3 regions of the Pseudomonas allokribbensis genome follow, and region 3 is predicted to be linked to each of the others. Evidence: predicted binding sites of a transcription regulator. Region 3 holds the regulator's gene; each other region holds the start of a gene.

Region 1 (10,210 bases), 2.7 Mb from region 3:
GGGCGCTGTGGTTGGCCAGTTGCACCCGGCGTTGTTCGTCGAGGACCAGAATGCCGGTGCGCATGCGTTGCAGGATCAAGGCGTTGAGGGCTTCGAGGCTGACCACTTCGCTGGCCCGTTGTTCGGCCAGGGTCTCGCTGACTTCGAGCCGACGGATCAAGCCTTGCACCAGCAGCGCCCCGGCAAAACACAGGGCGCCGAGGGTGCCTGCTTGCAGGTATTCGTTGGCGCTCAGGGGATGGCTGAAGCTCAGCAGGAAGCTGAGGCCGACAATGCCGAGTGCGCCGATGGCTGCAATCAGCACACCGATACGGCGTCGCAACAGGGTATTGCTGATGGCTACCGAGACGATCAGCAGATTGCCGATCGGGCTGGCCACGCCACCGGCGGCATAAAACAGCCCGCACAACAGCAGGATGTCGAGCAGGGCCAGCCCGAACAACTGGGCCGGGCGGCGGATGTTCTCCAGGAACACCACCAGCAGGATATTCAGCACCAGGTACAACCAGCTGCCATTGCGCAGCAGATCGTCGTCGGCCGACGTCAGCAGGCGGTTGTCCATGTTGCTGGAAATCAGCAACACCAGGGTGATGCCGACGCTTAAACGGTAGAGATGATAGAGGCGCAGCAGTCGCTGTGCCTGTTTGCGAGTGGCGTTGGTGGCCTCAGCGATCACTGGAACCGGGGCCTTGCTCGAGGTGAGCCTGGCTGCAATACCACTGTTGTCGAAGGCTCAGCGCACGGTCGCGTGGCAGGTGCACGCCGCAATGGGCGCAACGCACCATGGGCGCGGCATCCTGTTCGCGAGGCGATTGTGTCGGCGCGGCAGGGGCCTTGAATTTGCGCCATAGCCATACGGCGGCGGCGATCAGGGCGATCCAGAACAGTAAACGAAGCATGATGGGCGGCTTTTTGGCTGATGATCCGGCAGTTTAGCCAAGGACCCGGCAGGCGCACAGCTCAATAAAACGCGGCAATAAAAAAGGGAGATCCGAAGATCTCCCTTTTTGGCATCACCGAAGTGATCAGTCGAACAGACCGAAGGTCATGTAGCTGAAAATGGAGCGGTCGCTGTTGCTGGACTCCGGTTCCGGCGCTTCGATCACGTCGCCGTTTTCGTCTTTAGGCTTGAGCTCGTTCGGGATCGCGTCTTTCGCGTCCTGGAACTGCTTCTGCACGTCCTGGTTGGCGCGGGTTTCTCCCGGCGGCAGCGGTGGACGGGATTCGATCAGGCCCAGAGTTGCCTTGCTCAGGAACGAACGGTTGTCGGCTTCCGCGACCGACGGTACGAACTGACCGTCTTTCAGGCTCGGGTGGTTCGGGTAGTTGAGCTTCAGGGTTTCCAGGCTCGAGGCTGCCAGTTCGTCCAGGTGCAGACGCTGGTAGGCTTCGGTCATCACCGCCAGGCCGTCACCGACCGATGGGGTTTCCTGGAAGTTTTCCACTACATAACGGCCACGGTTGGCGGCAGCGACGTAGGCCTGACGGGTCAGGTAGTAGTCGGCCACGTGGATTTCGTAGGCCGCCAGCAGGTTGCGCAGGTAGATCATGCGCTGCTTGGCGTCCGGCGCGTAGCGGCTGTTCGGGTAGCGGCTGGTCAGCTGGGCGAACTCGTTGTAGGAGTCGCGGGCAGCGCCCGGGTCACGCTTGGTCATGTCCAGCGGCAGGAAGCGCGCCAGCAGGCCGACGTCCTGGTCGAACGAGGTCAGGCCCTTGAGGTAGTAGGCGTAATCGACGTTCGGGTGCTGTGGGTGCAGACGAATGAAGCGCTCGGCGGCGGACTTTGCAGCTTCCGGCTCCGAGTTCTTGTAGTTGGCGTAGATCAGCTCCAGCTGCGCCTGATCCGCGTAGCGACCGAACGGATAGCGCGATTCCAGAGCCTTCAGCTTGGCTGTGGCGCTGGTATAGCTGTTGTTGTCCAGGTCCTGTTGAGCCTGCTGGTACAGCTCGGCTTCACTCAGGTTTTCGTCTACGACTTCCTTCGATGAGCAAGCAGCGGTCAATGCGAGGATGGCGATCAGCAGCAGGTGTTTCACTTGCATGGCGGCTTGCGTCCCTATGACGGCCGCTGTCTTGGGCGGGGCCGTCCTGTTATGATGAGCGCCCCGTTGAAAAGCCCCGGGGCAAAAGACGCCGTATTTAACCACAAGCGCGCAGCCGAAACCAAAGGCTGTAGCCGACGCCCAGTCCGAGCATGTCCGATAAAATTGAACTTCGCGCAGAGGTGCCGTCCGAATTGGGCGGCCAACGCCTCGATCAAGTCGCCGCCCAACTCTTCGCAGAGCACTCACGCTCGCGCCTTTCCGCCTGGATCAAAGAAGGTCGCCTGACTGTGGACGGGGCGGTCATCCGCCCGCGCGACATCGTTCATGGCGGTGCCATTCTTGAGCTGACCGCCGAGCAGGAGGCCCAGGGTGAATGGGTCGCTCAGGACATCGAGCTCGACATCGTCTATGAAGACGACGACATCCTGGTGATCAACAAGCCTGCGGGCCTGGTGGTGCACCCGGCTGCCGGTCACGCCGATGGCACCTTGCTCAACGCCTTGCTGCACCACGTGCCGGACATTATCAATGTCCCGCGCGCCGGTATCGTGCATCGCCTGGACAAGGACACCACCGGTCTGATGGTGGTGGCCAAGACCATTCAGGCGCAGACCAAACTGGTCGCCCAGCTGCAAAGCCGCAGCGTCAGCCGGATCTACGAGTGCATCGTGATCGGCGTGGTGACGGCCGGCGGCAAGATCAACGCCCCGATCGGTCGCCACGGCCAGCAGCGCCAGCGCATGGCGGTGATGGAAGGTGGCAAGCCTGCCGTCAGCCACTATCGCGTGCTGGAGCGTTTCCGTTCGCACACCCACGTAAGGGTGAAGCTGGAAACCGGTCGTACCCACCAGATCCGCGTGCACATGGCGCACATCAACTTCCCGTTGGTCGGCGACCCGGCGTACGGCGGTCGTTTCCGCATTCCGCCGGCGGCGAACCCGACCATGGTCGAATCGCTCAAGCACTTCCCGCGTCAGGCGCTGCACGCACGGTTCCTGGAGCTGGATCATCCGACCACCGGTGTGCGCATGAGCTGGGAATCGCCGTTGCCGGAAGACTTCGTCTGGCTGCTGACGCTGCTCAAGCAGGATCGCGAGGCATTCGTCGGATGAACTGGCTGACGCCGGACTGGCCCGCGCCGGCCAGCGTCAAGGCCTGTGTCACCACCCGCGAGGGCGGCGTCAGCGAGGCGCCGTTCGACAGCCTCAATCTGGGCGATCATGTCGATGACCGCCCTGAGGCCGTCGCCGAAAACCGTCGGCGTCTGACCGAACACTTCTCTATAAAGCCTGCCTGGCTGCAGCAAGTGCACGGGATTGCCGTGGCACATGCCGATCCGTCCGTGGTGGCCACGGCGGATGCCAGCTGGACTGCAACACCCGGTATTGCTTGTTCAGCGATGACCGCCGATTGCCTGCCAGCGTTGTTTTGCGACCGTGCCGGTACTCGTGTGGCAGCGGCTCATGCCGGTTGGCGTGGACTGGCGGCCGGCGTGCTGGAAGCCACCCTCGACAGTCTGGCCGTCGATCCGAAAGACATTCTGGTCTGGCTCGGCCCGGCCATCGGCCCGCAGGCCTTTGAAGTCGGCCCGGAAGTCCGGGAAGTCTTCATCAATCAATTGCCCGAAGCCGCGACAGCCTTTGTCCCGAGCCACAATGCCGGCAAGTTCATGGCCGACATCTATAAGCTGGCGCGACTGCGTCTGGCGGTTCGGGGTGTCACTGCTGTTTATGGTGGCGGTTTCTGTACCGTGACCGATCCGCGCTTCTTTTCCTACCGCCGTGCGCCACGCACCGGTCGCTTTGCTTCTCTAGTCTGGCTCACCCGCTAAGCTTGTCTGACCTGTATCAACTCCCTGACGCTTGAATCTTCCAGAATCGACCGCATCTATAGCGGTATCTGGCAGGTTTCTTTATTCAGGATGGTTTTTTAGGTCCGGCCTGCTCAAAAGGAAGGTGACCCATGCGTATAGACCGTTTAACCAGCAAATTACAGTTGGCGTTGTCCGATGCCCAATCCCTGGCTGTCGGCCACGATCATCCGGCCATCGAGCCGGCGCATTTGATGCAAGCCATGCTTGAACAGCAGGGTGGTTCGATCAAACCCCTGTTGATGCAGGTGGGCTTCGACGTCAACAGCCTGCGCAAAGAGCTGACCAAAGAGCTCGATCAATTACCGAAAATCCAGAACCCGACCGGCGATGTGAACATGTCGCAGGATCTGGCGCGTCTGCTCAACCAGGCCGACCGTCTGGCCCAGCAGAAGGGCGACCAGTTCATTTCCAGCGAGCTGGTGCTGCTCGCCGCGATGGACGAGAACAGCAAGCTCGGCAAGTTGCTGCTCGGCCAGGGCGTGAGCAAAAAGGCGCTGGAAAACGCAATCAACAACCTGCGCGGTGGTGAAGCGGTCAATGACGCCAACCACGAAGAATCGCGTCAGGCACTGGATAAGTACACCGTCGACCTGACCAAGCGCGCCGAAGACGGCAAGCTCGATCCGGTGATCGGCCGTGACGACGAAATCCGTCGCACCATTCAGGTTCTGCAACGCCGCACCAAGAACAACCCGGTGCTGATCGGTGAGCCGGGCGTGGGTAAAACCGCGATTGCCGAAGGTCTGGCCCTGCGCATCATCAACGGCGAAGTGCCGGATGGCCTCAAGGGCAAGCGTCTGCTGTCTCTCGATATGGGTGCGCTGATTGCTGGTGCCAAGTATCGCGGTGAGTTTGAAGAGCGCCTGAAATCCCTGCTCAACGAGCTGTCGAAGCAGGAAGGGCAAATCATTCTGTTTATCGACGAACTGCACACCATGGTCGGTGCCGGTAAAGGCGAAGGCTCGATGGACGCCGGCAACATGCTCAAACCGGCTTTGGCCCGTGGCGAGCTGCACTGCGTCGGCGCGACCACGCTCAACGAGTACCGCCAATATATAGAGAAGGACGCGGCTCTCGAACGGCGCTTCCAGAAAGTGCTGGTGGACGAGCCGAGTGAAGAAGACACCATCGCGATCCTGCGTGGCCTCAAGGAGCGTTACGAGGTCCACCACAAGGTCGCGATCACCGACGGTGCGATCATCGCCGCGGCCAAGCTCAGCCATCGTTACATCACTGACCGGCAGTTGCCGGACAAGGCGATCGACCTGATCGACGAAGCGGCCAGCCGCATCCGTATGGAGATCGACTCCAAGCCGGAAGTGCTGGATCGTCTGGAGCGTCGCCTGATTCAACTGAAAGTCGAATCCCAGGCACTGAAGAAAGAAAGCGACGAGGCAGCGATGAAGCGCCTGGAAAAACTCCAGGAAGAAATCGTCCGCCACGAGCGTGAGTATTCGGATCTGGAAGAAATCTGGAACTCGGAAAAAGCCGAGGTGCAGGGTTCTGCGCAGATTCAGCAGAAGATCGAACAGTCCCGTCAGGAGCTGGAAGCCGCGCGCCGCAAAGGCGACCTGAACCGCATGGCCGAGTTGCAGTACGGGGTGATCCCGGATCTGGAGCGCAGCCTGCAAATGGTCGACCAGCACGGCAAGAGCGAGAACCAGTTGTTGCGCAGCAAGGTGACTGAAGAGGAAATCGCCGAAGTCGTCTCGAAGTGGACCGGTATCCCCGTGTCGAAAATGCTCGAAGGCGAGCGCGACAAGCTGATGAAGATGGAAAGCCTGTTGCACCAGCGTGTGATCGGCCAGGACGAAGCCGTGGTCGCAGTGGCCAATGCGGTGCGGCGCTCCCGTGCCGGGTTGTCCGACCCGAATCGTCCGAGCGGCTCGTTCATGTTCCTCGGCCCGACCGGTGTCGGTAAAACCGAGCTGTGCAAGGCGCTGGCCGAATTCCTCTTTGATACTGAAGAGGCGATGGTGCGGATCGACATGTCCGAGTTCATGGAGAAACATTCCGTGGCGCGGCTGATCGGTGCGCCACCAGGCTACGTGGGTTATGAAGAGGGCGGTTACCTGACCGAAGCGGTACGGCGCAAGCCTTACTCGGTGATCCTGCTGGACGAAGTCGAGAAGGCGCACCCGGACGTGTTCAACATCCTGCTGCAAGTGCTGGAGGATGGTCGTCTGACCGACAGCCACGGCCGTACGGTGGATTTCCGCAATACCGTGATTGTCATGACCTCCAACCTCGGTTCGATGCAGATCCAGGAACTGGTCGGTGACCGTGAGGCGCAACGTGCAGCGGTGATGGATGCGATTTCCACCCACTTCCGTCCGGAGTTCATCAACCGGGTCGACGAAGTGGTGATCTTCGAGCCATTGGCGCGGGATCAGATCGCGGGCATTACCGAGATCCAGCTGGGTCGTCTGCGCAGTCGTCTGGCCGAGCGCGAGCTGAAGCTGGAACTGAGCCCGGAGGCGATGGACAAGCTGATTGCCGTCGGCTACGACCCGGTCTATGGCGCACGGCCGCTGAAACGGGCGATCCAGCGCTGGATCGAGAACCCGCTGGCGCAGTTGATCCTGTCGGGACGCTTCCTGCCGGGCGAGACCGCGACCGGTGTCGTGGAGAACGACGAGATCACGTTCAACTGACACCTGAAGGTGGTGAAGTAAGGAAGGCCTCGCACTGCGAGGCCTTTTTTTTCGTTAGGCTGTTGAACTCAAAGGAAAAGGCTTGTAAAGTGCGCCCCGCAGTCAGTCACCAACACGGTTTCAGCTCACTGGGCAGAAATCTGAAATAAGTTGCAAATCATTAACTTGAAAGCAATTTAGGGGGTTGACAGAGGTGTTCTAGGTTGTAGAATAGCGCGCCTCAGACACACGAACGCAGCGATGCGAAAACGATGTCGAGAAGCTGCAAGTTTCACCGTAGTAAATTGAAATATGTAGTTCCGTGATAGCTCAGTCGGTAGAGCAAATGACTGTTAATCATTGGGTCCCAGGTTCGAGTCCTGGTCACGGAGCCAATTTCAAGCCGGGGTATAGCGCAGTCCGGTAGCGCGCCTGCTTTGGGAGCAGGATGTCAGGAGTTCGAATCCCCTTACCCCGACCATTTTTGGGTCGTTAGCTCAGTTGGTAGAGCAGTTGGCTTTTAACCAATTGGTCGTAGGTTCGAATCCCACACGACCCACCATTTTTGAAACCAGTTAACGCTGGGATCGAATCTTAAGATCAGAGGCCAAAAGCGCTGATCGAAGAAGGCGATCTTTGAAAGGTCGCCTTTTTTTTACCGGGGTATAGCGCAGTCCGGTAGCGCGCCTGCTTTGGGAGCAGGATGTCAGGAGTTCGAATCCCCTTACCCCGACCATATTAAAAATCCTCGTATCGAAAGATACGGGGATTTTTTTTGCCCTCCAGACATGTTTCATTCAAGTCATCGTACAACTTGCCGATAGCCCGCTAACGAAAAGGGGCTGCCGTCGATCGCCCCTTGAATCCGGCCAATACAAGAAAAAGGGCGTTCGTCATGTTGCTTCGTCAGTTGAATATTGCTCCCCGTGCCGCCCTGGGCTTTGCCCTGATCGCTGTGCTGGTGGCGTTGCTCGGCGTGTTTGCCCTGGGGCAGATGTCGAGCATCCGCGAGAGCGAGGTCGCCGTGGAGAATCAGTGGCTGCCGAGCATTCGTGGCGGTGACGAGATCCGCGAGATCATGCTGCGCATCCGCACCATCTCCCTGCGCATGGCGCTGGATCAGGACCCGAACAACGTCGCCACCTACCGCAGCCAGATGGACACCCGCGACAAGGAGCTGAGCGAGAAAATCGCCGCGTACGACCGACTGGTCACCACCCCGGAAGGGCAGCAGTTGTACGATCAGTTCAAGAAAACTTTCGCGGCCTACCGTGCCGGCATCGCTCAATCGTTCGCACTGGCCGAGCAAGGCAAGCGTGACGAGCTGACCAAGCTGCTATTGGTCGACATGAAAACCGTGGTCGATGGCTCCGGCAAACAACTCAATGACCTGGCGGATCTGTTCGCCAAACAGGTCGCCGCCGAAAGCCGCAACTCCGCCGCGCACTACGAAACCTCACGCACCATCGTCAGCCTGTTCATCGCGCTGGCAGCATTGGCGACCGTGGCCCTGGCGATGCTGCTGACGCGCAGCATCGTTCGCCCCCTGAGCGCCGCTGTGGATGCTGCGGAAAACGTCGCAAGAGGCGATCTGACGCGTCCGATCGAGACCGATGGCAATGATGAGGTCAGCCGTTTGCTCAAGGCGCTGGCGACCATGCAACAAAACCTGCGTGAAACCCTGCAAGGCATCAACGGTTCAGCCACGCAACTGGCGACCGCCGCCGACGAGCTCAACGCCGTCACGCTCGACAGCACCCAAGGCCTGCAACAACAGAACAACGAAATCGAACAGGCCGCCACCGCCGTCAATGAGATGACCACCGCGGTCGAAGAGGTCGCACGCAATGCAGTGTCGACCTCCGACGCGACACGCCAGTCCAGCGAATCGGCGCATCTGGGGCAAGAGCGGGTCAGTGAAACCGCCAGCGCGATCAATGCGCTGGCCAGTGAGGTGCAACACACCGGCGAGTTGGTGCAATCACTGGCCAATCAATCTCAAGACATCGGCAAGGTGCTGGACGTGATCCGGGCGATCGCCGAGCAGACCAACCTGCTGGCGCTCAACGCCGCCATCGAAGCGGCGCGGGCCGGGGAGAGCGGACGCGGGTTCGCGGTGGTTGCTGACGAGGTCCGCGCGCTGGCCTATCGCACGCAGCAATCGACTCAGGAAATCGAGCAGATGGTGCAAGGCATGCGCAACGGTTCATGCCTGGCGCTGGAGTCGATGCAGGCCAGTGCCTCGCGTGCGTCCACCACGCTGGTGCTGGCCGAGCGGGCCGGTGAGGCGCTGCAAACCATCACCGCGTCGGTGCATGAGATCCACGAACGCAACCTGGTGATCGCCAGCGCCGCCGAAGAGCAGGCGCAAGTGGCACGGGAAGTGGATCGCAACCTGGTGAACATCCGTGACTTGTCGGTGCGTTCGGCGGCCGGCGCCGATCAAACCAGCGCTTCCAGTCATGAGCTATCGAAACTGGCCAATGCATTGCAGGGTATGGTGCGGCGCTTCCAGCTGTAATCCCGGCAGACGTAAAAAAGCCGCGCTCCTCGTGAGAGAAAGCGCGGCTTTGTTTTGTCGGGACAGAATGAAAATCAGGCACCGTCCTGGTCTTTCAGGTGTTCGAACAGGCCTTTCGGCATTTTCTTGCCGTTGGCTTCGAAGTTGGCTTTGACGTTGTTGTAAGCCTCTTGCTCGTCGATGAAGCCGTCATGGTTGGTGTCGATCTTGTCGAAGTCGGACTTCGGCGCAACCTTCAGGAACTCGGCGCGCGAGACTTTGCCGTCGCCATCGGTGTCGGTCTTGGCCATCGACGCGTCGCCGCATTTGCCTTCACCGCATTTGCCTTCCGGGGTTTTCACCGAGGTTTCAGCCGAGGCAACCATGTAGCCCTGGGCCAGCGGTTGTGCGGCGAACACCGAGCCGGACAGCATCAGGCCGCCAGCCAGTACGGCACCGACCAGGCCAAGGGAGGTTTTGCCAATTTTCGAAGTGCGGGTCATTTCATTCTCCTTCGGTTGCACTGCGCAACCACACGTTAAGGGCGATCAGCCGGAGCAGGTGTGCTCGGGTGTGGCCATTAAGCGGTGGCGGTGTATCGCGTCTGTGTCGAGGAGCGGGGGCGTTTGTAAGCGAAGGTGAGGAAAGCGCGGGCAGATACAGTAAAAGACAAAACCCTGTGGGAGCGAGCAGGCCCGCCCCCACAGCGTTTTACATCAGTGCAGCTTCAGACGTGGCTCGGTGCCGCGTCCGATCTTGCTGCCCAGCATCAGCATCGCCGTGCGGAACGGGCCGTACAGCGCCATCTGGTGCATGCGGTACAGCGACACGTAAAACATCCGCGCCAGCCAGCCTTCGAGCATCACGCTGCCGGTCAGGTTGCCCATCAAGTTACCCACAGCCGAAAAACGCGACAGCGAAATCAGCGAGCCGTAGTCGGTGTACTTGTACTCCGGCAGGGTCTTGCCTTCGATCCGCAGTTTCAGCGACTTGGCCAGCAACGACGCCTGTTGGTGCGCAGCCTGGGCCCGTGGCGGAACGTTGCGATCCGAGCCCGGTTGCGGGCAGGCGGCGCAGTCACCGAAGGCGAAAATGTTTTCGTCGCGGGTGGTCTGCAAGGTCGGCAGCACTTGCAGCTGGTTGATGCGGTTGGTTTCCA
Region 2 (10,210 bases), 3.2 Mb from region 3:
GGGCAATGCTGACCCGTTGCTGCTGCCCACCGGAGAGTTGCGCTGGCCGATGCAGCATGCGCTGACCCAGACCGAGACGTTGCAGCAGCCCCCTGGCCTTTTGCCGATGCTCGGTAAACGGCTGATCGGCGTAAATGGCCGGTACCTGCACGTTGGCCTCCGCACTCAGATGCGACAGCAAATGAAAGCGCTGAAAAATGAATCCGAAATGCTCACGACGCAGCGTCGCCAGCTCATCGCTACTCATTTCGGCCATGTCAGCACCGTTGATGCTGTAGCGGCCAGCAGAGGGACGATCCAGGCATCCGAGGATATTCATCAGACTGGATTTTCCAGAGCCCGACGGCCCGACGATCGCTACCATTTCACCGGCGGCGATGGTCAGGTTCACGTCGCGCAGCACATGGGTCCGTGCCTCACCCTCGGCGAACCAACGCTGCACGCCTTCAAGAGCCAACAACGGCGTGACCGGCAGCTCGTCTTTCACGGGGTCTGGCGTCCAGCCATGAAGATTACTGGCGCTGCTCATCGAGGCTCCGGCTCTTCGCCGAGAACGACTTCGTCATTTTCCTTGAGCCCGTCCAGCACCTGAACGCTCAGGTCATTTCGCAACCCGGTTGTCACCAGCACCGTCTGCGGCTGACCATCCACCAGTCGGCGAACTTCGTAGCGACCGTCAGCGGCACGCTTGCCCAGCGCAGCCACCGAGACCGTTGTGGCTTTGCGCACCGAGTCGAGCAGAACGCTGACCTGCGCCGTCATCGAGGTGCGCAACGAACGATCGTCATTGGGTACGTCAAACAGCGCGTTGTAGTACACCGCTGCATCGGCGCCGCCGGTAGTCGAGCCACCGCCACCCTGCATTTGATCCTGCCGGGCAATGGACTCGGGCGCAGGCTCTACCGCCCGTATATGGCTGGTAAAACGCCGGTCCGGATCACCCAGAATATTGAAGGACACGGCCTGGCCCGCCTTGACCCGAACCACGTCAGCTTCCGAAATTCGCGCTTCGACCGTCATCCGGTCCAGACGGGCAAGTATCAGCAATGTCGGGACACTCTGTGCGGAAACGACGGTCTGGCCCTGTCTGGTCACCACGGCAATGACCTCGCCGTCCATCGGCGCACTGATCCGCGTATATCCGAGGTTGACTTCGGCGATCCTGATTTCTATCTCCGCTTGGGAAATCTGCGCAGCCAGGGATGCCAGCTCGGCGCGCGAACTTTGCAGCTGCGCCTCGGCAATTTCCAGATCGGCCCGCGATCCGGCTTCACTGGCAACCAGGCTTTGCTTGCGACGAAAATCAAGTTCGTACTGGCGGATCATCGCCTGCCGGGCTTTGTATTGCGCGCGGACACTGAGCAACGCAGCCCGGGATTTGAGCAATTCATTCTGTGGCAGCAACGGGTCGATTTCAGCCAACAGCTGACCCTGGCGAACCGTATCACCCAACCCGGCTTTCAGACTCTGGAGTTGCCCATTGACCTGCGCGCCGACGCTGACTTGCTGAAAGGGCTTGACCGTACCACTGGCCAATACGGTCTCTTCAAGATCTTCAACGGTGACGGTCGCTGTCAGGAATTTCTTTGGAGGGGTGCCCCAGCCTTGGCCCCATACAAACCAGACCAACAAGGCAACAACGGGCAGCGTCCCGAACACGATTCGGGAGCGAGAGAAAAAAACCATGAAGTAGTCGTTACATCCCTGTCAGTGGTTGGGCGAACCGCTCATTGGCGCCCGGGTATAGCGTGAGCAGGCGTGTGAATACACGCGCGCAAATGCGAATGCCGCGGACGAGTGGCCCCGGCGCGCGCATTAAACAAGAAAGCCCCTCAAAGAGGGGCTTTCCGTTACAGCTTTTTACAAAGCATCGATATCAGGTCATCTGAATGATGGTCTGCATGATGGTGCTCTGGGTGGAGATGGTCTTGGCGTTCGCCTGATAGTTGCTCTGGCCCTTGATCAGGTCTACCAGCTCGTTGGTCAGGTTAACGTTGGACTCTTCCAGCGAGTTGGACTGGATGGAGCCCAGGGTGCCGGTTTCCGGAGCGTCATAACCCGGAATCCCCGACGCGAAGGTTTCCTTCCAGCTGGTACCACCGATCGCTTGCAAGCCTTGTTCGTTGGTGAAGCTGGCCAGCGCAACCTGGCCGATGGCCTTGTTCTGGTTGTTGCTGAAGTTTGCGAACAGGGTACCGGTGCCGTCGATGGTCAGGTTAGTGATCTGGCCAGTGGCATAACCGTCCTGAGTCGGGATCGAGCGCGCGGTGTCGGCGTTGTACTGAGTGGTACTGGCCATCGAAATGGTGATGCCGGCCGGGTTTGCTGCTGCACCGTTAGGCTTGAAGGTACCGTTGACGACATTGCCTGGTACCCAACCGCTGATCTTCAGGTCACTGCTGATGATCGGGTTCGGTGCCGGAGGCGGCAAGGTGCTTGGCGTGCTGACCTGAGTCAGCTTGCCAGCCGAGTCAAAGGTCATGGTTGAAGCCACCGGCGGGGTGGTTTTCGGATCACTGCCGGTAGCATCCGGGTTGCGACCGTCGACCAGGGTGTAGACCTTCCAGGTGTTGGCACCGGTTTTCACCACGTACTGATCCATCGGGTGCATGTTGCCCTGGCTGTCATAGATCGGGGTGCTGAACGACTTGGTGTAGGTCGCCAGGTTGGTCGGGTCGAATTTGCCGGCCGGCACTGTGTCGTCGATCACCGGGGCGGTCGAGTTCAGGTTGATGGTCGAGGTCACCAGCGAGGAGGACTTCGGCGCCAGGTTCGAGGTGTCGATCTTCAGGTCGGTCAGTACGCCGTTGATGACCTTGCCGTTGGCATCCACACCATAACCTTGCAGGCGCGAGGTGTAGTCGGTGTTGGTGATGAAACCCTTGTCGTCGACCTTGAACGTACCGGCACGGGTATAGGAAATCGAGCCGTTGTTGCTCATGGTGAAGAAACCGGAGCCGTTGATGCCCATGTCCAGCACGTTACCGGTGTTGTTGATGTCACCCTGGGTGAACTGCTGGGAAACGTTGGCCAGGCGCACGCCGTTGCCGATGACCTTGCTGCCGCTACCCAGGCGAGTCGCCGAGTAGACGTCTTCGAATTCTGCGCGGGACGATTTGAAACCGGCGGTCGCGACGTTGGCGATGTTGTTGCCGGTCACGTCCAGTTGCTTGTTGGCTGCATAGAGACCGCTAAGGCCGATATTGAAAGACATATTCCACTCCTTTGTGCCGGTTAGTCGGCTCTATATACCAATGGTTTGTACTTTGGACAGGGCAACGGTGCCCTTGCCGGACAGGTTGAGCATCAGCTCGCCGCCGGTCTGGCTGATCGTCACGCTGGTGACGGTGGCCGGCAGGTAGGTCGCCATATCGGTCGCGGTGCCGTTGATCGATGCGTTGGCCTTGACGGTATAGGTACCGGTCTTGACCAGGTTGCCGTCCTTGTCCTTGCCGTCCCAGGTGAAGCTCGCGGCGCCTGCGGCGCGACTGCCCAGATCGAGGGTACGAACAATCGTGCCGCTGCTGTCGGTGATGCTGACGGTGCCGCCGGCAATCGACGACGGAACGGTGACCGAACCGGTCATGCCTTTGCTCGGATCGTCGAGCTGGACCGAGTTGGTCTGCACGATCACGTTGCGACCGACCAGCGAAGAAGCCTGCAGGGCTTGCGACGAGTTGTAATTGCCGGCCAGCGAACTCACGGTGCTGTTGAGGGTAGTAATACCCTCGAGGCTGCTGAACTGCGCCAACTGGGCAACGAATGCGCTGTTGTCCTGCGGGTCGAGCGGGTTCTGGTTTTTCAGCTGGGTTACCAGCAATTGCAGGAACGCGTCCTTGCCCAGGGCCTGGCCGCCGGTGGAACTGTTAGTGGCCGAAGCAATGCCATCGGTTGTCGAACTGGTCTTTTTCGACGAGTTCGCCAGGATGTCCTTCATGCTCAGGCTGCTGGTGGTATCGGAAACACTCATGGCAGTCGCCCCTTATTACTGACCGAGGGTCAGCACCTTCTGCATCATGGTTTTGGCCGTGTTCATCATTTCGGCGTTGGTCTGGAACGAACGGCTCGCGGAAATCATGTCAGCCATTTCTTCCACCACGTTGACGTTCGGGTAGTAGACGTAGCCCTTGGCGTCGGCGGCCGGATGGTTCGGCTCGTAGCGCGCTTCGAGGTTGCTCTGGTCTTCGACCACGCCCATGACCTGCACGCCCTGGCCGGCCGCGTCCTGGTTCTGGAACAGCGAGTTGCTGCCGCCGCTCTGGCCGCCCTGGAACATGGTGGCGAACACCGGGTGACGGGCGCGATAGGTCTGGTCGATGCTCGACGAGACGGTTTCGGCGTTGGCGATGTTCGAAGCCACGGTGTTCAAACGCGTGGTCTGTGCGCTCATGCCGCTGCCGGCAATGTTGAAAACGCTGGACAGGGACATGGATTACTCTCCGCGCAGGGCTGACACCAGCCCTTTGAATTTGCTGTTGAGCAGCGTGAAGCTGGCCTGGAAGCCGACGGCGTTTTCCGCGTAGTTCGACTGTTCCAGTTGGGCATCAACGGTGTTCTGGTCGATCGACGGCTGCATCGGCGTGCGATACATCAGCGACTCGTCGCCATTGCCCAGACCTTCAGCTTCGATGTGACGGCTGTTGGTCATGTTCAGGGCGATAGTGCCGTTGGCGTTCTTCTGGCTCTGTGCTTCGAGCACTTTGGAGAACTCCAGATCCCGAGCCTTGTAGTTCGGGGTGTCGGCGTTGGCGATGTTGTTGGCCAGGACTTCGGCACGCTGGGCGCGGAAGCCCAGGGCTTTTTCGTGAATTCCGAGCGCTTTATCGAAGCTGATGCTCATGTCGGGAACCTTCAGGTGACCGGGTTTTTCGTAACTGGGTTATAGCAAGCGTCGTGCCAGTTTTAAAAAGCCCCGGATTCCGGGGCTTTGCAGGTGATCGGCAATGCGGCAATGCCAGAAAAGCGGCAACGGGTTTCCGCCGGATGCCGCTTTTCTGCCGCTTGCCGTCACTGCAAAAACGGTCAGGCATAAAAAAACGGGAGCCCCTGAGGACTCCCGTTTTTTGTGTTGCCGGTGCCAATCACTTCGCCTGGTAAATGATCCCCGGGCTGCACTGGACCATCTGGTAATGGTCCGGCAAACCGTTCAGCGCTTCGGAAGCGCCGAGGAACAGATAACCGCCCGGCTTCAGCGTGCTGTGGATACGCAACAGGATGTCTTTCTTCACCTCGGCGGAGAAGTAGATCAGCACGTTGCGGCAGAACACGATGTCGAACTTGCCAAGGCTTGCGTAGCTGTCGAGCAAGTTGAACGAGCGGAACTCCACCCGGTTCTTGATCGGCGCCTTGATCACCCAGCGCCCCGGCCCTTTCGGGTCGAAGTAGCGCTGCAGACGATCGGCGGACAAGCCGCGACCGATCGCCAGGCTGTCGTACTCGCCGGTCTTGCAGTTGGTCAGCATGCTGCCGGACAGATCCGTGGCAACGATCTGTACGCCCATTTTCAACTGGCCGATGTTGGTCCGTTCGAACTCGTCGATCGACATCGACAGCGAATAGGGTTCCTGACCCGACGAGCACGCCGCCGACCAGATCCGCAGACGCTGGTTGGGAGCAGCCTTGATCGCTTCGGGCAGCACCTTGTTCTTCAAGACTTCAAACGGATAGGTGTCGCGAAACCACAGGGTTTCGTTGGTCGTCATGGCATCGACCACCTGCTCGCGCAAACCGCTGCGCGGCTGGGTCTGGATGCGCTGTACCAGCTCACCCAGGGACTTGATGCCTTGCTGCTCCATCAGTTTGTTGAGACGGCTCGAGACCAGGTACTGCTTGTTTTCACCGAGCAAAATGCCACAGGCTTTTTCCAGGAAGACCCGGAACTGTTCGAAATCCAAATTACCCGTAGACAAATGATGCCGCCTCTTAAATCGTGTTGATCGCCAGGGACGAAAAGTCCCTAGCTGATATCTGCTGCTTTGATCCGGTCGACTACCCGGGATGCCAGGTCATCAGGACGGAATTTGGCCAGGAAGTCATCGGCACCGACCTTCTTGACCATCGCCTGGTTGAACACACCCGACAACGAAGTATGCAGGATGATATGAAGCTTTTGCATGCGAGGGTCGCTGCGGATTTCGGCCGTCAGGGTGTACCCGTCCATCTCCGGCATTTCGATGTCGGAGATCATCATCAGGAACTCTTCTTCCGGCTTCTTGCCCTCATCGACCAGCTTGCGCAGGTAATCCAGCGCCTGCTTGCCGTCGTTCAGCGCCACCACTTCAACGCCTACCGTCTGCAGGCAACGCGTCACCTGCTTGCGCGCCACCGACGAGTCATCGACCGTCAGCACCCGCAGAGACAGCGCCTTGCTCTGGGTCTCGACATCCACCACGCCGACCGAAATCGCTTCCGGTGTCGGTGCGACTTCCGCCAGCACCTTCTCGACGTCGATGATTTCGACTAACTGATTGTCCACCCGAGTCACAGCGGTCAGGTAATGATCACGACCGGTCCCCTTGGGTGGCGGATGGATCTCTTCCCAGTTCATGTTGACGATACGTTCCACCGAGCGCACCAGGAAACCCTGGGTCTTGGTGTTGTATTCCGTGATGATCACGAACGGACTGTTCTTGTCTTTCAACGCCCCGGAGCCGGTTGCCATTGCCAGATCAAGGATCGGAATGGTCGCCCCCCGGATATTCGCCACCCCGCACACGACAGGACTGGACTTGGGCATCAGCGTCAGTTGCGGGCACTGCAGCACTTCCCGAACCTTGAACACGTTGATCCCGTAGAGTTGCTGGCCGTCGAGACGGAACAACAACAGCTCCAGGCGATTCTGCCCCACCAGTTGCGTGCGCTGGTTCACCGAATCCATTACACCAGCCATGCCCAGACTCCTACACCAACGCCAAGTGTTGTTGCGACGCACATTCATTGCTAAACGGCACGGCGCTTGCTTTTTAACTCTTATGAACATTCAAACGACATTTTTCCGACGCCTGACATCCCCCCTTCGCAGAGGACTTTGCGCGGTGTCTGCCGCTTGCCTGTTTTTCGCGGGCAGCCCTGCCATTGCTGATGCGGTTACCTTGCCTGACATGCTTATCGGCGTCACTCAGGGCTTTCTTGAATTCACCGTAGAAGACTATCTGGCTACCAGTCAAACGGAAGGGCGTTATGAAATCGAGGTCAAGCAGCTCGATCCGCGCATGCACATGCCTATGTGCGACAAGGAATTGACAGCGTCGCTGGAGAGCCCGGCACGTCCTTTGGGGCGCGTAACCGTCAAGGTTCGCTGCGAAGGCGCCTCCCCCTGGACCGTGTTCGTACCCGCTCAAGTCCGCCTGTTTCGCCCGGTCGTGACCACCACTCGCCCGCTCAAGCGCGCCGGGATCATCGAGCCCCAGGACGTGACCCTGCGCGAGCATGATGTGAGCCTGATCAACCAGGGCTTCCTGACGTCGGTGGATGAGGCGATCGGGCAAAAATTAACCCGACCAACGGTCGCCGACCAAGTGATTACCCTGGTGCATCTGGAACAGGCGGAAGTCGTTCGCAAAGGCGATCAAGTGGTGATTACCGCCCGCAGCGGCACGCTCTCCGTGCGCATGCCGGGCGAGGCCCTGTCCAACGGTGGCCTGAAAGAACAGATTCGAGTGAAAAACCTCAATTCCCAACGGGTCATCAAGGCGCAGGTCATGGCGCCGGGCCAGGTGGAAGTGGCAATGTGAACAACGATTGGAGCAATGACAGGAAAGCCTCGTGAGGGATCGCGCAGAAAACTGGCGCCAACCTGAGCTGTTCCCTAAACTGTGCCGCAGCAGGATCTGTGCGGCGCATGCAGGCTCATTGGTAAAAGAGCCTAAAGTTTTCCAGGGGATGGCCGAGAACATGGCAAGCGTCCAAATTCCCAGAGGTTTTTAACATGGTCATCGATTTCAGCCGTTTGAACAGCTCCTCGTCACTTACGGGCAGTACACGTACCAGCACGCCTAAGGAAACCGCCGAAACCGGTACTTCCGCGACGCTGAATACCCCGGCCGAACAGGCCAGTACCGCAAAAAGCGGGGAATCGGTACACCTCAGCAATGAGGCTCAACAGTTGCAGAAGGTCACTGACAAGCTGCGCGATCAGCCTGCCGTCGACAAAGCCCGCGTGGCCGAGTTGAAAGCAGCGATTGCCGATGGCAGCTATAAAGTCGACAGCAACCGTGTAGCCAGCAAACTGCTCAACTTCGAAGCCCAGCGCTAGGCCTCGGTCAGCGCCAGGCTTTTGGACGCTTAAAACCCAAGGCCAGCCATGCACGACACTACTTTATTGCAACTGATCACCGACGACTTTGCTCCAGCTCAACAATTGCTGGAGTTACTGCAATCCGAGTCCCTCGCCTTGCACGGTCGCGACATGCCGCTGCTGGAAGAAATTCTGGCGCGCAAACAGGCATTGATCATTCTGCTTGAGCAGCATGGCCGCAAACGCAGCGAAATCCTCGCCAGCCTCAATCTGTCGCTCGACCGTCAAGGCTTGGAACAACTGGCCAGCCAGTCGAGCATCGGCGAGCAGTTGCTGACCCAGAGCGACGTTCTGACCGACCTGATCGCCCAGTGCCAGGCGACCAATGCCAAAAATGGCCAGTCGATCGTGATTCAGCAGGCCGCCACGGCCAATCAGCTGAAAATCCTCACCGGCGGCGAGCCACCTGCGCTCTATGACGCCAGTGGCACCTTCTCCAAACTGCAGAAACCCCGCGCGCTCAGTCAGGCGTGATGCGTTCTTCTATGCTTGCGCCCTATCAACGCGCGAAACATGCTGGCAAAATACTGGCCAGCCGTAGTCAAATTTTGTCTGGAGATTGATTTAACGTGTCCAACGTCCTCAGCGCGGATGATTCTCCGCAGCCACCAAAGGTGCTCACCACGCCTCTGGAAATCTCCAGCAACCTGCGCCAGCTGCAAGAGAGCCACGATCCGCTGATCATCACCTTTCACGAACGCAGCCAGCGCTTCCAGAGCTACCTGATCAAGGTTGACCGGGATACCGCCACGATTGCCCTGGATGAAATGATCCCGCGCGATGGCGAACGCTTCCTGCTGGCGGGCGAGCCGTTCAAGGTCGAAGGTTTCCATGAAGGCGTACGCATTGCCTGGGAATGCAACGGCACGCTGGATATCAAGGAATCCGACGGTGACCGCTTTTACATTGGCGAGATGCCCACCGAAGTGGTCTATCACCAGCGCCGCAACGCCTTTCGCGCGGCACTGAAGCTGACCGATCTGGTCAGCGTCGAACTGGGTGGCGAAAAGCTCAAGTCGCCGATCGGTGGCAAGTTGCTGGATATTTCCGCCACCGGCTGCAAGCTGCGTTTTGAAGGTGATATCACCGACCGCCTGCAACTGGGCCAGGTCTACGATCGCCTGATCGCCCCGCCGCTGTTCGGCAATCAGCCAACATCGGTCGAGCTGCGCTACCTGCACTTCGAAGAAAAACTCAACATCACCTTCGCCGGCCTGCGTTTTCACAACATCAGCGGCCCGGCGGCGCGTAACGTCGAGCGTTTCGTCTATCAGCTGCAACGTGAAGCACGGCGTTTCGACAAAGACGATCTCTGATTCGTACGCACCATGAAAAACGGGCAGTCCCTTGCGGTGACTGCCCGTTTTTTTATACCTGGTGTTTTTTCAGAATCAAGGCCTGGCGCCGCTGATGTCCGGCGCAGGATTGTCGTTGCCGGCCTCAGGCTCCACAGGTGACTCAGATTCAGGTGCGGACTCAGGTGCCGGTTCAGGCGCGACGTTATTCTGCATCTGCTCCTGCACCACTTGCTCATCGACCCGCGGATCGAGCGCGGCCACCAGCGGCGAACTGGACATGCTGTCCGGCATCGCCACGTGATGCAGCGGTGCGTCGTCGACCTGGTGCAGATTGGTCACGGCTTTCGGCCGGATGCGCCACACCAGCACCAGCGCAAAGAAGCTGAAGAACGCATACAGGCTCTGGCTACCGAACATTTTCATCAACACACCGGCCAACAACGGCCCGATGCTGGCGCCGACCCCGTAGGTCACCAATAGCATCGCCGTCAGCGAGACCCGCCGATCCCCTTCGACATGGTCGTTGGAGAACGCCACGGCCAGCGGGTACAGGCAGAATTGCACCAGAGAGCACAGGAAACCGACACCGAACAAGACCTCCAGTGGCACCTGCGGC
Region 3 (10,210 bases):
TGAGGCTGCGACGAACATCGAGATTGCGCGACACCACCAGCACCACGCGACGGTTCTTCGCCCGGCCTTCGGCCGTGGCGTTGTTGGCCACCGGCTGGAATTCGCCATAGCCCACCGAGGCCAGACGGCCAGGGTTGACGCCCTGCATCGCCAGCATCCGCACGATGCTCGCCGAACGCGCCGAGGACAGTTCCCAGTTGGTCGGGTACTGCGCGGTGCGGATCGGTTGATCGTCGGTGAAGCCTTCGACGTGGATCGGGTTGTCGAACGGTTTGAGGATCGCTGCAACCTTGTCGATGATGTTGAACGCGATGTCGCTCGGCATCGCATCACCGCTGCCGAACAACAGGCTGGAGTTGAGTTCGATCTCGACCCACAGCTCGTTGCCGCGCACGGTCATCTGGTTCGAGGAGATCAGGTCGCCGAACGCCGCGCTGATATCGTCGGCGATGCTTTTCAGCGGATCGCTGGCACCGGCAATGCCGGCATCGACCTGCTCAGCGTCCTTGACCAGCGGCTTGGCCGGGGTCACGGTCTTCGGTCGCTCGTCGCCGATCGGGATCGGCTTGAGCGAGCGGTCGGAGTCGGTGAAGACCCCGATCAGCGCTTCGGAGATGACCTTGTACTTGCCTTCGTTGATCGACGAGATGGAGTACATCACCACGAAAAAAGCGAACAGCAAGGTGATGAAGTCGGCATAGGAAACCAGCCAGCGTTCATGGTTTACATGCTCTTCATGTTGGCGACGACGTGCCATGAGGTTAGTCCCTTAATCCATGAAGCCCTGAAGCTTCAACTCGATGGAGCGTGGGTTTTCACCTTCGGCGATCGACAAAATGCCTTCCAACAACATTTCGCGATAACGCGACTGCCGCAACGCGATTGACTTCAATTTGGCTGCCACCGGCAGCAGGATCAGGTTGGCACTGGCCACACCGTAGATGGTGGCAACGAACGCCACGGCGATGCCGCTGCCCAGTTGCGTCGGATCGGCCAGGTTGCCCATCACGTGGATCAGGCCCATCACCGCACCGATGATACCGATGGTCGGCGCGTAGCCGCCCATGCTTTCAAAGACCTTGGCGGCCTCGATGTCGCGGGCTTCCTGGGTGTAGAAATCCACTTCGAGGATGCTGCGGATCGCTTCCGGCTCGGCGCCGTCGACCAGCAGTTGCAGGCCTTTGCGCGAGTAGGCATCAGGCTCGGCATCCGCCACGCCTTCCAGACCCAGCAGGCCTTCCTTGCGGGCGGTGAGGCTCCAGTTGACCACGCGGTCGATGCCGCCGGCCAGATCCACACGCGGCGGGAAAAAGATCCAGGCGAGGATCTGCATGGCGCGCTTGAACGCGCTCATCGGAGATTGCAGCAGCGCGGCACCGATGGTGCCGCCCAGCACGATCAGCGCTGCCGGGCCGTTGGCCAGCGCACCGAGGTGGCCGCCTTCAAGGTAGTTGCCGCCGATGATGGCGACAAACGCCATGATGATCCCGATAAGGCTTAGAACATCCATCAGATACACGCCTCGACGATGTGCTTGCCGATATCGTCCAGGCCGTACACCGCATCCGCGAGGTCAGCTTTGACGATCGCCATCGGCATGCCGTAGATCACGCAACTGGCTTCATCCTGAGCCCAGACCGTGCTGCCGCCCTGCTTGAGCAGACGTGCGCCTTCGCGGCCGTCGGCGCCCATGCCGGTCAACACGACCGCCAGAACTTTGTCGTTGTAGGACTTCGCCGCGGAACCGAAAGTGATGTCCACGCAAGGCTTGTAGTTCAGACGCTCGTCGCCCGGCAGGATTTTCACCGCGCCACGGCCGTCGATCATCATCTGCTTGCCACCGGGTGCCAGCAGCGCCAGGCCCGGACGCAGGATGTCGCCATCCTCGGCTTCCTTGACGCTGATGCGGCAGAGCTTGTCCAGACGCTCGGCGAACGCCTTGGTGAAGGCTGCCGGCATGTGCTGGATCAGCACGATCGGCGCCGGGAAGTTGGCCGGCAACTGGGTCAGAACCCGTTGCAGGGCAACCGGTCCGCCAGTCGACGTGCCGATAGCCACCAGTTTGTAGGCTTTGCGTTTCGGCGCTGCCGACGAAGTGCTGGCCGCCGGAGCGCGAGCCGGTGCAGGCGCAGGTGCCGGACGAGCCGGAGCACTGTGGCTGCCAAAGCTCGACGGCGCCGCTGCCGGAGTCGGCGCAGGCGCAGCGGCAGGCGCCGGCGCACTGTAGGCACTGAAACGACGGTTACTGCGCGAGATGCTGTGCACCTTCTCGCACAGCAGTTGCTTGACCTTCTCCGGATTGCGGGAGATGTCTTCAAAATTCTTCGGCAGGAAATCCACCGCGCCGGCATCCAGCGCATCCAGGGTTACCCGGGCGCCTTCATGGGTCAGCGAGGAGAACATCAACACCGGGGTCGGGCAGCGCTGCATGATGTGCCGCACGGCCGTGATGCCATCCATCATCGGCATCTCGTAGTCCATGGTGATCACGTCCGGCTTGAGGGCCAGGGCCTGATCGATCGCCTCTTTACCGTTGGTTGCCGTACCGACAACCTGGATGCTCGGATCCGCTGAAAGAATTTCCGAGACGCGGCGGCGGAAAAAACCCGAATCGTCCACCACCAGGACTTTGACTGCCATAAACACTCCATTAGGTGCAGCGGGACGTTGTCGCCCCGCTGCCCCGGATTCAAATACGCCGTGCGGCGTAACGCTTGAGCATGCTTGGAACATCGAGAATCAGCGCAATGCGGCCGTCACCGGTAATGGTGGCGCCGGACATGCCCGGGGTTCCCTGCAGCATTTTGCCCAATGGCTTGATGACTACTTCTTCCTGGCCGACCAGTTGATCGACGACGAAGCCGATCCGCTGAGTGCCCACCGAAAGGATCACCACATGGCCTTCACGCTGCTCTTCGTGAGCCGCGGAGCTGACCAGCCAGCGCTTGAGGTAGAACAATGGCAGCGCCTTGTCCCGCACGATCACCACTTCCTGGCCGTCCACCACGTTGGTGGTCGACAGGTCGAGGTGGAAGATTTCGTTGACGTTCACCAGCGGGAACGCGAACGCCTGGTTGCCGAGCATCACCATCAGGGTCGGCATGATCGCGAGCGTCAGCGGCACCTTGATGACGATTTTCGAGCCGGCGCCCTTGGTCGAGTAGATGTTGATCGAACCGTTGAGCTGGGAAATCTTGGTCTTCACCACGTCCATGCCGACACCACGGCCGGACACGTCGGAGATCTCGGTCTTGGTCGAGAAACCCGGGGCGAAAATCAGGTTGTAGCACTCGGTGTCGCTCAGGCGATCGGCGGCATCCTTGTCCATCACACCGCGTTTCACGGCGATGGCGCGCAGGACGTTCGGGTCCATGCCTTTGCCGTCGTCAGAGATCGACAGCAGGATATGGTCGCCTTCCTGCTCGGCCGCCAGGATCACCTTGCCGCCACGGGCCTTGCCCGAGGCTTCGCGCTCTTCCGGCGACTCGATGCCGTGGTCGACCGCGTTGCGCACCAAGTGGACCAGCGGGTCGGCCAGTGCCTCGACGAGGTTCTTGTCGAGGTCGGTCTCTTCGCCCACCAGTTCCAGGTTGATCTCTTTCTTGAGCTGACGCGCCAGATCGCGAACCAGACGCGGGAAGCGGCCGAAGACTTTCTTGATCGGCTGCATCCGGGTCTTCATTACCGCAGTCTGCAAGTCGGCGGTAACCACGTCGAGGTTCGACACGGCCTTCTGCATCGATTCGTCGCCGCTGTTCAGGCCCAGGCGCACCAGACGGTTACGCACCAGTACCAGCTCGCCGACCATGTTCATGATTTCGTCGAGACGTGCGGTGTCCACACGAACGGTGGTTTCGGCTTCGCTCGCCGGTTTTTCCGGTGGCGGAGTCGCCGGCGCACGGGCCGGAGCCGGTGCAGCAGCGGCGGCTGGCTTGGCCGGTTCGGCTTTAGGCTCAGGCGCTTTTGCAGCAGGTTTTGCCGCAGCGGCCGGGGCCTTGGCGGCAGGCGCTGCAACAGCAGAAGCATTGCCGGCCGTCACGACGGCACCGGTGGCGACGTCAGTGAACTTGCCTTTGCCATGCAGATCGTCGAGCAGCGATTCGAACTCGTGATCGCTGATCAGATCGCTACCGGCCGCAGCCGCTGCCGGAGCAGCCGATGCAGGCACCGACGCAATCGCCGATTCCAGCGCATCGACGGCAAAGTTGCCCTTGCCGTGCAACTGATCGAGCAAGGCTTCGAATTCGTCGTCGGTGATGTCCGAGCTGTCGCCCACCGCCGGAGCAGAAGGTGCAGCGGCTGTCGGTGCCACGGCGTCGGCCGCGAACTGGCCCTTGCCGTGCAACTGGTCGAGCAGCGACTCGAATTCGGCGTCGGTGATTTCATCGCTGGCCGCTTCATCGGAAGCAGGCGCAGCGGCAGCCGCCGGGGCTTCGGCTTCGGCCTTGACGGCGTTCAGCGAGTCCAGCAACTGTTCAAATTCGTTATCGGTGATATCGCCCGAATCGCCTTCGACGACCAGTTCTTCGATCATCTCGGCAACAGGCGAAGCCGGGGCTTCATCCGCCGATTGCGGTTCAGCCAGACGCGCCAGGGCGGCCAGCAGTTCCGGGGTTGCGGCAGTAATCGGGCTGCGATCGCGGACTTCGCTGAACATGCTGTTCACCGCGTCCAGCGCTTCGAGCACCACGTCCATCAGTTCTGCATCTACGCGACGTTCACCCTTGCGCAGGATGTCGAACACGTTTTCGGCGATGTGACAGCACTCCACCAGCTCATTGAGCTGAAGGAAGCCGGCGCCCCCTTTTACAGTGTGGAAACCGCGAAAAATTGCGTTGAGCAGATCTGCGTCATCCGGACGGCTTTCCAGCTCGACCAGTTGTTCGGACAGTTGCTCAAGAATCTCGCCGGCCTCAACCAGGAAATCCTGAAGGATCTCTTCATCGGCGCCGAAGCTCATTAATGGGGTGCTCCTACAGGTCTAAAAACCCAAAAAAACTCAAAATCCAAGGCTGGATAGCAAATCGTCCACATCGTCCTGACCGGACACAACGTCTTCTCGTTTATCGGCATGAATCTGCGGACCTTCACCCTGCGAGAGATGTTTTTGTGGATCTTTTTCAGCGAGCATTGCCGCACGGTCATGTTCGATGCCCGCAAAGCGGTCCACCTGACTGGCCATGAGCACGAGTTTGAGCAGATTGCTTTCGACTTCGGTGACCAACTGGGTCACGCGCTTGATCACCTGACCTGTGAGGTCCTGGTAATCCTGGGCCAGCAGAATGTCGTTGAGGTTGCTCGACACCGCGCGGTTGTCCGCGCTGCTGCGTGCCAGAAAACCGTCGACCCGACGCGCCAGCTCGCGGAACTCTTCAGCCCCGACTTCACGGCGCATGAAACGTCCCCAGTCGGCACTCAATGCCTGGGCTTCGTCAGCCAGGCCATTGACCACCGGCGTGGCGCTTTCCACCAGGTCCATGGTGCGGTTGGCTGCCGCTTCGGTCAGCTTGACCACATAGCCCAGACGCTCGGTCGCATCAGTGATCTGCGACACTTCCTCGGCCTGCGGCATATGCGGGTCGATCTGGAAGTTGACGATTGCACTGTGCAGTTCGCGCGTGAGCTTGCCCACTTCCTGGTACAGGCCACGGTCACGGGTCTGATTGAGCTCATGGATCAGTTGCACAGCGTCGCCGAACCTGCCTTTTTCAAGGCTTTCGACCAGTTCGACCGCGTGTTTTTTCAGAGTCGACTCGAAGTCGCCCTGTGAAGATTCGTTATGCTCCATAGCTCCCCCGCGCGTCATCAGCCGATGCGTTCGAAAATCTTCTCGATTTTTTCTTTCAGCGCCTGAGCCGTGAAAGGTTTGACCACGTAGCCGTTAACGCCGGCCTGGGCCGCTTCGATGATCTGCTCGCGCTTGGCTTCAGCAGTCACCATCAGCACTGGCAGGTGCTTGAGTTTTTCATCGGCGCGCACGTGACGCAGCAGGTCGATACCGGTCATGCCAGGCATGTTCCAGTCGGTCACCAGAAAGTCGATGCTGCCGCTGTTGAGCACCGGAATGGCAGTGGTGCCATCGTCGGCTTCAACGGTGTTGGTGAACCCAAGGTCACGCAACAGGTTCTTGATGATCCGCCGCATCGTTGAGAAGTCATCAACGATGAGGATTTTCATGTCTTTGTTCAATTCGACCTCCAAGCAGTCTTAAACGCGCCCAGCACCTGGACGCGCCATTTCAATCAATCCGGCAAAGCACTCGATGACTGTCTGGAGCACAACAGAGCAAGACCGGTGCCGTTCACCACCGCACCAGCCTCGTTCGCAGCGTCCCCACACTGCCTTCAGCGCGCTCGCCACTCCCCCAAACGCCCCCGCAAGCGGGCCGCGCACTGGCTGTGTAACTGGCTGACCCGCGATTCACTGACGCCAAGGACTTCACCGATTTCCTTGAGGTTCAGCTCTTCGTCGTAGTACAGCGCCAACACCAGTCGCTCACGCTCCGGCAAATTGGCAATCGCGTCCGCCAACGCAGCCTGGAAGCGCTCATCTTCCAGATCGCGCGACGGCTCAAGATGAGCACTTGCGCCATCCTCGTGCAGCCCTTCGTGTTCGCCGTCCTGCAACAGGTCGTCGAAACTGAACAGTCGGCTGCCCAGGGTGTCGTTCAAAATCCCGTAGTAATCGTCGAGACTCAATTGGAGTTCGGCCGCAACCTCGTGATCTTTAGCGTCACGGCCGGTTTTAGCTTCAATCGAGCGAATCGCGTCGCTGACCATACGGGTGTTGCGGTGAACCGAGCGCGGTGCCCAGTCCCCCTTGCGTACTTCATCGAGCATGGCGCCGCGGATCCGGATGCCCGCGTACGTTTCGAAACTGGCGCCTTTGCTGGCGTCGTATTTGGTCGAGACTTCGAGCAGGCCGATCATTCCGGCCTGGATCAGGTCTTCGACCTGCACACTGGCCGGCAATCGCGCCAGCAAGTGGTAAGCAATGCGTTTGACCAGTGGCGCGTAACGCTCGATCAGCTCGTACTGCGCGTCACGTGCCGACTTCTTGTAGAAATTCATACCGCTGGCGGTCATAGCACAGGTCCTGCCGTTTGCTGCACGAGGCGCTCGACGAAAAATTCGAGGTGGCCGCGCGGATTGGCGGGCAGCGGCCAGGTGTCGACCTTTTGCGCGATCGCCTTGAACGCCAGTGCGCACTTGGAACGCGGGAAGGCTTCATAGACCGCACGCTGCTTCTGCACCGCCTTGCGCACGCTTTCGTCGTAAGGCACCGCACCGACGTATTGTAGGGCGACGTCGAGGAAGCGATCCGTGACCTTGGTCAACTTGGCGAACAGATTGCGACCTTCCTGCGGGCTCTGGGCCATGTTGGCCAGGACGCGGAAGCGGTTCATGCCGTAATCGCGGTTCAGCAGTTTGATCAGGGCGTAGGCGTCGGTGATCGAGGTCGGCTCGTCGCAGACCACCAGCAACACTTCTTGCGCTGCGCGAACGAAACTGACTACCGAGTCACCAATACCCGCAGCGGTGTCGATCACCAGTACGTCGAGATTGTCGCCGATGTCGCTGAACGCCTGAATCAGACCGGCATGCTGGGCCGGGCTCAGGTGAACCATGCTCTGGGTGCCGGAAGCGGCCGGCACGATGCGAATCCCGCCGGGGCCTTGCAACAGCACGTCGCGCAGCTCGCAGCGGCCCTCGATCACATCGGCCAGGGTACGTTTGGGCGTGAGGCCCAGCAGAACGTCGACGTTCGCCAGACCCAGGTCGGCGTCCAGCAGCATGACCCGACGGCCAAGCTCTGCCAGCGCCAGGGACAAGTTCACTGACACGTTAGTCTTGCCGACGCCACCTTTGCCGCCGGTCACCGCGATCACCTGTACGGGATGCATGCTGCCCATGTTATTTCTTTACCTTGTCTTGCATAGACGGAGGCCACATTACTGGCTGCGCGTTCACAACCGGAACAATGCATGGCAGACCATCGATGTAGGTACAAAAACTGTTCATTACCTCAGCCAACCTGCTTGGTGGGACTGTGGTAGATATCAGCGAACATGTCAGCCATGGCTTCTTCGCTGGGTTCTTCCTGCATTTGCACACTGACGGCGCGGCTGACCAATTGATGACGGCGCGGCAGATGCAGATCATCCGGAATCCGTGGGCCGTCGGTCAGGTAGGCGACCGGCAGTTCATGACTGATCGCCAGGCTCAGCACTTCGCCAAGGCTGGCCGTCTCATCCAGTTTAGTCAGGATGCACCCGGCGAGCCCGCAACGCTTGTAACTGTGATAAGCGGCGGTTAGAACCTGTTTCTGGCTGGTGGTTGCCAGTACCAGATAATTTTTCGACCGAATGCCACGACCGGCCAGGCTTTCCAGCTGCATGCGCAGTGCCGGATCGCTGGCCTGCAGGCCGGCGGTATCGATCAGCACCACGCGTTTGCGCAGCAGTGGATCCAGCGCCTGCACCAGGGACTGGCCCGGGTCGACGTGGGTCACCGACACATTGAGGATCCGGCCCAGGGTTTTCAACTGTTCCTGAGCACCGATGCGGAAGCTGTCCATGCTCACCAGCGCAATGTTCTGCGCGCCGTACTTGAGCACGTAACGGGCGGCCAGTTTGGCCAGGGTGGTGGTCTTGCCCATGCCGGCAGGACCGACCATGGCAATGATCCCGCCCTCTTCCAGCGGCTCGACTTCCGGCGTGGCGATCATCCGCGCCAGGTGCGCCAGCAACATGCGCCAGGCCTGACGAGGTTCTTCGATATCGCTGGTCAGCGCCAGCAGGTCGCGGGACAACGGGCCGGACAAGCCGATGCGTTGCAGACGACGATAAAGGTTCGCCTGAGCCGGACGGCTGCCTTGCAGCTGATTCCAGGCCAGAGTGCCGAGTTGCACTTCCATCAGCTCGCGCAGGCTGTTGAGTTCGAAACGCATCGAATCCAGCGCACGCGGATCAACGCCAGCGGCAGCCGGTGCAGGCGCAGGTGCCGGACGCGCCGGAGCAGCGTAAGTCGGTTCTGTCAGAGGCTCGGCAGCCGTCAGCGGCAGGCCGGCGGTCAATGGCAGACCGGAGAACAACTGGCGATTGGTGTTGCCGTCGGCTTCACCACGCATGCTCAGTTCGGCCTGGGCGGTGACGATGCGCGACTGGGTCTTGCGCAGCTCGTCTTCGAGTTCCATGTTCGGAACCCGCGGCGCCAGCGCCGACAGTTTGTAATCCAGCGCCGCCGTCAGCTCGACGCCGCCGGCAATGCGGCGGTTGCCAATGATGGCGGCATCAGCGCCCAGCTCATCACGAACCAGCTTCATGGCCTGACGCATATCGGCGGCGAAAAAACGCTTAACTTGCATAAACCACTACCTCAGCCGTTGGGCCCTACTGTCGCAACGATGGTCACTTGCTTGTTGTCCGGAATTTCCTGGTAGGCCAGCACATGCAGTCCAGGGACTGCCAGGCGGCCAAAGCGCGAGAGCATCGCGCGAACCGGGCCTGCTACCAACAGGATCACCGGCTGACCTTGCATTTCCTGACGCTGCGCCGCTTCGATGAGCGAACGCTGCAGCTTCTCGGCCATGCTTGGCTCCAGCAGAACGCCCTCTTCCGAGCCTTGTCCTGCCTTCTGCAGACTATTGAGCAATATTTGTTCCAACCTTGGCTCCAGCGTGATAACTGGCAGCTCCGACTCAGTCCCTACAATGCTTTGGACGATGGCGCGAGAAACGCCGACCCGCACAGCGGCCACCAAAGCGGCGGTATCTTGACTCTTGGCGGCATTGTTGGCGATGGCTTCGGCAATGCTGCGGATGTCGCGCACCGGCACGTGTTCGGCCAGCAGTGCTTGCAGCACCTTGAGCAGTTGCGACAGCGACACCACACCCGGCACCAGCTCTTCCGCCAGTTTTGGCGAGCTCTTGGCCAGCAATTGCATGAGTTGCTGCACTTCTTCGTGGCCGATCAGCTCACTGGAGTGCTTGTACAGAATCTGGTTCAAGTGCGTGGCGACCACGGTACTGGCGTCCACCACGGTGTAACCGAGCGATTGTGCCTGAGCACGCTGGCTGACTTCGATCCACACCGCCTCCAGGCCGAAAGCCGGATCTTTGGCGGTAATACCATTGAGCGTGCCGTAGACCTGCCCCGGGTTGATCGCCAGTTCGCGATCCGGGTAGATCTCGGCTTCGGCCAGGATCACGC

What was found. The regulator FliA, encoded in region 3, starts transcription of late flagellar genes. The targets are predictions, from matches to a motif close to CTAAAGTTTNNNNNNNNNNNGCCGNTAA.
Region 1: the regulator FliA is predicted to act here: its motif matches at 7,348-7,375, upstream of IF199_RS25730 (methyl-accepting chemotaxis protein).
Region 2: the regulator FliA is predicted to act here: its motif matches at 7,865-7,892, upstream of flgM (flagellar biosynthesis anti-sigma factor FlgM).

What each region holds. Positions count from the first base shown of each region.
Region 1 is NZ_CP062252.1:5,606,843-5,617,052, reverse strand. Features, by position in the region: gene IF199_RS25780 (sensor histidine kinase) at 1-676, opposite strand, end outside; gene IF199_RS25775 (PP0621 family protein) at 666-899, opposite strand; gene IF199_RS25770 (outer membrane protein assembly factor BamD) at 1,026-2,042, opposite strand; gene rluD (23S rRNA pseudouridine(1911/1915/1917) synthase RluD) at 2,195-3,157, shown strand; gene pgeF (peptidoglycan editing factor PgeF) at 3,154-3,876, shown strand; gene clpB (ATP-dependent chaperone ClpB) at 4,008-6,572, shown strand; tRNA gene IF199_RS25750 (tRNA-Asn) at 6,871-6,946, shown strand; tRNA gene IF199_RS25745 (tRNA-Pro) at 6,956-7,032, shown strand; tRNA gene IF199_RS25740 (tRNA-Lys) at 7,038-7,113, shown strand; tRNA gene IF199_RS25735 (tRNA-Pro) at 7,211-7,287, shown strand; gene IF199_RS25730 (methyl-accepting chemotaxis protein) at 7,447-9,072, shown strand; gene IF199_RS25725 (HvfA family oxazolone/thioamide-modified RiPP metallophore) at 9,147-9,554, opposite strand; gene IF199_RS25720 (NAD(P)/FAD-dependent oxidoreductase) at 9,768-10,210, opposite strand, start outside.
Region 2 is NZ_CP062252.1:4,933,390-4,943,599, forward strand. Features, by position in the region: gene IF199_RS22520 (MacB family efflux pump subunit) at 1-529, opposite strand, end outside; gene IF199_RS22525 (efflux RND transporter periplasmic adaptor subunit) at 526-1,686, opposite strand; gene flgE (flagellar hook protein FlgE) at 1,877-3,214, opposite strand; gene flgD (flagellar hook assembly protein FlgD) at 3,245-3,970, opposite strand; gene flgC (flagellar basal body rod protein FlgC) at 3,986-4,429, opposite strand; gene flgB (flagellar basal body rod protein FlgB) at 4,433-4,840, opposite strand; gene cheR (protein-glutamate O-methyltransferase CheR) at 5,082-5,909, opposite strand; gene IF199_RS22555 (chemotaxis protein CheV) at 5,957-6,889, opposite strand; gene flgA (flagellar basal body P-ring formation chaperone FlgA) at 6,972-7,733, shown strand; gene flgM (flagellar biosynthesis anti-sigma factor FlgM) at 7,928-8,254, shown strand; gene IF199_RS22570 (flagella synthesis protein FlgN) at 8,303-8,770, shown strand; gene IF199_RS22575 (flagellar brake protein) at 8,866-9,612, shown strand; gene IF199_RS22580 (MFS transporter) at 9,688-10,210, opposite strand, start outside.
Region 3 is NZ_CP062252.1:1,773,372-1,783,581, reverse strand. Features, by position in the region: gene motD (flagellar motor protein MotD) at 1-757, opposite strand, end outside; gene IF199_RS08175 (flagellar motor protein) at 770-1,510, opposite strand; gene IF199_RS08170 (protein-glutamate methylesterase/protein-glutamine glutaminase) at 1,510-2,640, opposite strand; gene IF199_RS08165 (chemotaxis protein CheA) at 2,690-4,960, opposite strand; gene IF199_RS08160 (protein phosphatase CheZ) at 5,000-5,788, opposite strand; gene IF199_RS08155 (chemotaxis response regulator CheY) at 5,806-6,177, opposite strand; gene fliA (RNA polymerase sigma factor FliA) at 6,345-7,085, opposite strand; gene fleN (flagellar synthesis regulator FleN) at 7,082-7,912, opposite strand; gene flhF (flagellar biosynthesis GTPase FlhF) at 8,026-9,366, opposite strand; gene flhA (flagellar biosynthesis protein FlhA) at 9,378-10,210, opposite strand, start outside.